DNA from 2 places in the Streptomyces sp. AN091965 genome. Region 2 is predicted to be linked to the other one. Evidence: riboswitches for the same ligand, from Rfam matches in the RefSeq annotation. Region 2 holds a riboswitch; the other holds the start of a gene.
The links. Region 2 has a riboswitch for glycine ahead of gcvP (aminomethyl-transferring glycine dehydrogenase). Riboswitches for the same ligand answer to the same signal wherever they lie in the genome.
Positions count from the first base shown of each region.

Region 1: linked by a shared signal. The riboswitch ahead of gcvT (glycine cleavage system aminomethyltransferase GcvT) and the one ahead of gcvP (aminomethyl-transferring glycine dehydrogenase) in region 2 are both predicted to bind glycine.

Region 1 is NZ_JALDMY010000001.1:6,653,026-6,655,416, forward strand. Features, by position in the region: gene gcvH (glycine cleavage system protein GcvH) at 1-247, opposite strand, end outside; gene gcvT (glycine cleavage system aminomethyltransferase GcvT) at 402-1,535, opposite strand; glycine riboswitch at 1,711-1,813, opposite strand; gene MQV74_RS28455 (AAA family ATPase) at 1,948-2,391, shown strand, end outside.
Region 2 is NZ_JALDMY010000001.1:2,021,908-2,024,298, forward strand. Features, by position in the region: gene gcvP (aminomethyl-transferring glycine dehydrogenase) at 1-1,229, opposite strand, end outside; glycine riboswitch at 1,416-1,513, opposite strand; gene MQV74_RS08075 (PRC-barrel domain-containing protein) at 1,643-2,041, shown strand; gene MQV74_RS08080 (DNA polymerase IV) at 2,188-2,391, opposite strand, start outside.

The DNA.
Region 1 (2,391 bases), 4.6 Mb from region 2:
CCTGGTTGGCCTCGACGACCTCACCCGAAACCGGCGAGTACAGGTCGCTGACCGACTTCGTCGACTCCAGCTCACCGCAGGTCTCACCCGCGGCGACCGTGTCGCCGACCGCCGGGAGCTGGGCGAAGACGACGTCGCCGAGCGCGTTGGCCGCGAACTCGGTGATGCCGACCGTCGCCACACCGTCCTCGGTGGCCGACAGCCACTCGTGCTCCTTGCTGTAACGCAGCTGCTGGGGGTTGCTCATGGCGTGAATTCTCCTGTACGCGGGCGTGTGCTGATGAACGCGGGGATGTGCAGTCTTACGGAGTGAGACGGGACGGACGGGGCACCGGCGGACGGACCGGACTCCGGCGCGCCCGCGGGATCACCGTGGGATCAGGTCCGGCGCGGGCCGTGCGTCACTTCTGCCGCTTGTAGAACGGCAGCGCCACGACCTCGTAGGGCTCGTGGGTGCCGCGGACGTCCACGCCCACGCCCGCCGTGCCCGCCTCGGCGTGGGCCGGGTCCACATACGCCATCGCGATCGGCTTGCCGAGCGTCGGCGACGGGGCGCCGGAGGTGATCTGGCCGATGACCTCGCCGTTCGCCACCACGTCCATGCCCGCGCGCGGCACCCTGCGGCCCTCGGCGACCAGCCCGACGAGCTTGCGCGGGGGCGCGCTCTCGGCGCGCTCGGCGGCGGCCTTCAGGGCGTCGTGCCCCACGAAGTCGTCGGCGTGCGTCGTCTTGTCGAACTTCACGACCCGGCCGAGGCCCGCGTCGAAGGGGGTGAGCGACGTCGTCAGCTCGTTGCCGTACAGCGGCATGCCCGCCTCCAGGCGGAGCGTGTCGCGGCAGGACAGACCGCATGGCACGAGCCCGACGGGGGTACCTGCGTCCGTGAGCGCCCGCCAGAGCTTCTCGGCGTGCTGCGGCTGCACGAACAGCTCGAAGCCGTCCTCGCCGGTGTAGCCGGTGCGGGCGATCAGGGCGGGCACGCCCGCCACGGTGCCCGGCAGGCCCGCGTAGTACTTCAGGCCGTCCAGGTCGGCGTCCGTGAGGGACTTCAGGATGCCGGGGGACTCCGGGCCCTGCACCGCGATCAGGGCGTAGGCGTCGCGGTCGTCGCGGACCTCGGCGTCGAACCCGGCGGCGCGCTCGGTGAGGGCGTCCAGGACGGTCTGGGCGTTGGAGGCGTTGGCCACGACCATGTACTCGGTCTCGGCCAGGCGGTAGACGATCAGGTCGTCCAGGATGCCGCCGTCCTGCCGGCAGATCATGGTGTACCGGGCGCGGCCCACGGAGACGGAGCCGATGTTGCCGACGAGCGCGAAGTTCAGCAGGTCCACGGCCTGGGCGCCGGTGACGGTGATCTCGCCCATGTGGGAGAGGTCGAAGAGGCCGGCCTTGGTGCGCACGGCGTTGTGCTCGTCGCGCTCGCTGCCGTACCGCAGCGGCATGTCCCAGCCCGCGAAGTCGGTCATCGTGGCGCCCAGCGAACGGTGCAGGGCGTCGAGGGCGGTCTGACGTGGGGCGCGTGCGGTCTGACTCATCAGTACTGGCTCCAGGGCATGACGGGCGAGGTCTGTCCTCCCCATCTGTCATAAACCTGAGAGGTTCACCACGCCCCGTGCGTATGACGGAGCATGACTTGCACCTTGGGTGGAGCCGTCCCGCGGGCCGAGCTGGACGCGCTCGTCGGGGGAGTGGCTCGCTTTTCAGATGTGCCTCGCCCGCGCGGTACGGGGCCTGAGAGATTCAAGGGAGGAACTTGCTCCTTCGGCGCCCCACGACGCTCCTGCGTCACCGGGGACTCTCCCGCGCGGATTCAAGCGGCCGGTATGGAGTTGGCGCGCACATCATTGCACGCGCCCCCGCTTCACAACAGCCGCAACCAGGGAGTCCCCCGGTGTCGTCTTCGTAGGGCATTACCTTCTCTTTACATACCACGGAGAAGTACTGGGGATGAGTGACGTGACGAGCATGGGGAGGCCGATCACGGTGCGCAGGAGCAGTGCTTACGCGACGACCACGGGTGTCTCGCTGCCCAGGGCGGGGGCGGTGCTGCCCGGCGCGGGCGCCGCCCTGCCCCCGCAGCCGGGCGCCCCCGCGCCGCCCGCGCGGGAGGCCGTCGCCGGTTCCCGCCGGGCCGTCGTGCGCGACCTCAGGGGCCGCTCCGGGCACGGCCCGCACCGCCTGGTGTTCGCCGCGGGGGACGTCGTGGTGGTCTCCGGGCTGCCCGGCAGCGGCAAGTCCACGCTGATGCGGCGCGCCGTGGCGGGCCCGCGCGTGGACTCCCAGGACACCCGCGACCGCTGGGCGGCCCGGGTGCCGCGCCGGATCCCGTACGCGCTCTACCGCCCCCTGGTCCGCCTCGCGCACTACGCCCACCTGCGCCGGACGCTGCGC
Region 2 (2,391 bases):
ACCACGTCGGCGGCCTTGCCGGGCACCCGCGCGGTCAGCGTGTCGAAGTACGCGCCGTGCACGATCTCGACCCCGCCGGCCTTGAGGCCCTCGGCGAGCAGCGTGGCGTAGCGGTGGGTGCGCCGGGCGATCGTCTTCAGGCCCTCGGGGCCGTGGTAGACCGCGTACATCCCGGCCATGACGGCGAGCAGCACCTGGGCGGTACAGATGTTGCTGGTCGCCTTCTCGCGGCGGATGTGCTGCTCGCGGGTCTGCAGGGCCAGGCGGTAGGCCTTGTTGCCGTCGGCGTCGACGGACACGCCGACCAGGCGTCCGGGCAGGTTGCGGGCGAACTTCTCGTGCACCGCCATGTAGCCCGCGTGCGGACCGCCGAAGCCCATCGGCACGCCGAAGCGCTGCGTGGTGCCGACCGCGATGTCGGCGCCGAGTTCGCCGGGCGAGGTGAGCAGCGTGAGCGCGAGCAGATCGGCGGCGACGGTGACGATCGCGCCCAGGCCGTGGGCCTGCTCGATAACGGGCTTGATGTCGCGCACGGCACCGGAGGCACCGGGGTACTGGATCAGTACGCCGTTGATCTCGCGCTCGGCGAGGTCGGCGGGGATGCCGTCGCTGAGGTCCGTGACGACGACCTCGACGCCGGTCGGCTCGGCCCGAGTCCGGATCACGGCGATGGTCTGCGGCAGCACGTCGGCGTCGACGACGAACACACCGTTCTTGACCTTGCCGACGCGCCGGGAGAGGGCCATGGCCTCGGCGGCCGCGGTGCCCTCGTCGAGCAGCGAGGCGCCGGAGGTGGGCAGCCCCGTCAGCTCGGCGACGACGGTCTGGAAGTTGAGGAGCGCCTCGAGGCGGCCCTGGGAGATCTCCGGCTGGTACGGCGTGTACGCGGTGTACCAGGAGGGGTTCTCCATCACGTTCCGCAGGATCACGGGCGGCGTGAACGTGCCGTAGTAGCCGAGCCCGATCATCGAGTCGAGCACCTGGTTGCGGTCCGCGAGGGAGCGCAGCTCGGCCAGGACCTCGGCCTCGGTGCGCGCACCGGGCAGCTCAAGGGCCTCGGCGTTCTTGATCACATCCGGCACGGCGACGGCCGTGAGCTCGTCCAGGGAGCCGTAGCCGACCTGGGCGAGCATCTTGGCGCGGGCTTCCGCGTCGGGCCCGATGTGCCGCTGCTCGAAGGGGATTCCCTGCTCGAGCTGCGTGAGCGGAGTGCGAGGGGTGGCTGTCATTGCGGAGGCCTCCTGGTCTGACACGACCTGCGAGGGGCACCACGGCGCGGGTACCCGGACGGCCTCCCCCTCTGTCATCTCAACCTGAGAGCTTCACAGGACCGCCGGAGCGGCTCTGCTTTCACCGTCGGTGAGGAAGGGTTCCGAGCGTGCCCGCCCGACGCCCGCCCTGCTTTCCAGAGTGGCCTCGTCCGTGCGGTACAGGGGCCTGAGAGATTCCGGGGAGGAGTTGCTCCTTCGGCGCCTCCGGTGCTGCCACCGAAGAGCTCTCCCGCACGGGGTCAACAGCCGCTTGCCAGCCTACCAGCGCGGTCCGTGGCCGATCCCTCGAGTGGCCGCCCGTCCCGATGTGCTCTTTCGTAGGTATGACGACCGAAATGAGCCCGGATCACTCGCGACCAATGGGAGGGAACGTGCAGACGGATATCGATCCCCGCAATCTGATCGGCCGCAAGGCGTTCGACCGCGACGGAACCAAGATCGGCACGGTCGACGAGATCTATCTCGACGACGCCACGGGCGCCCCGGAGTGGGCAGCCATACGCACCGGTCTGTTCAGCCGTGACGCGTTCGTCCCGCTGGAGCCCAGCGAGCTGGTCCAGGACGGCACCCTGCGCGTGCCCTTCGAGCGCGCCCTGATCAAGGACGCCCCCGACTTCGGCGTGGGCCGCCACCTCTCCCCCGAGCAGGAGCTCCAGCTCTACCGCCACTACGGCCTGGACGTGACACCGCCACCCCTGCCGGACCACGACTTCGGCCACCGGGCGGACCGGGCCGACGGGACGAACGGGGTGGACGGGCCGGGCACCTGACGCCGCACCGCCGCCGGACCCGCACCGCCGCCGCGCCACCGCAGCCAGCCGCCCTCGGTCCGCCATCGCAGGCGCAGCCCGAACGCGCCCCGCCGCGCCCAACCCAGCCGCACCACGGCACCACGGCACCACGGCACCGAGGGCGCCTACCCGGCCCCTTCCGCCATCGGCAGCGCCCCGTCCTCCCCGGCTGAGGTCTCCCGACCCACCGGAGCCACCTCTGAGGCCTCCTGGTCCACCGGCTCCCCCTGCGAAGCCTCCCGTTCTGCCAATGCCTCCGCGTCCGCCACCACCAAAGGCAGCGGATCCGAAGATTCCAGCTCCGGGTCGTCCGTGCGGAACGTCCGCAC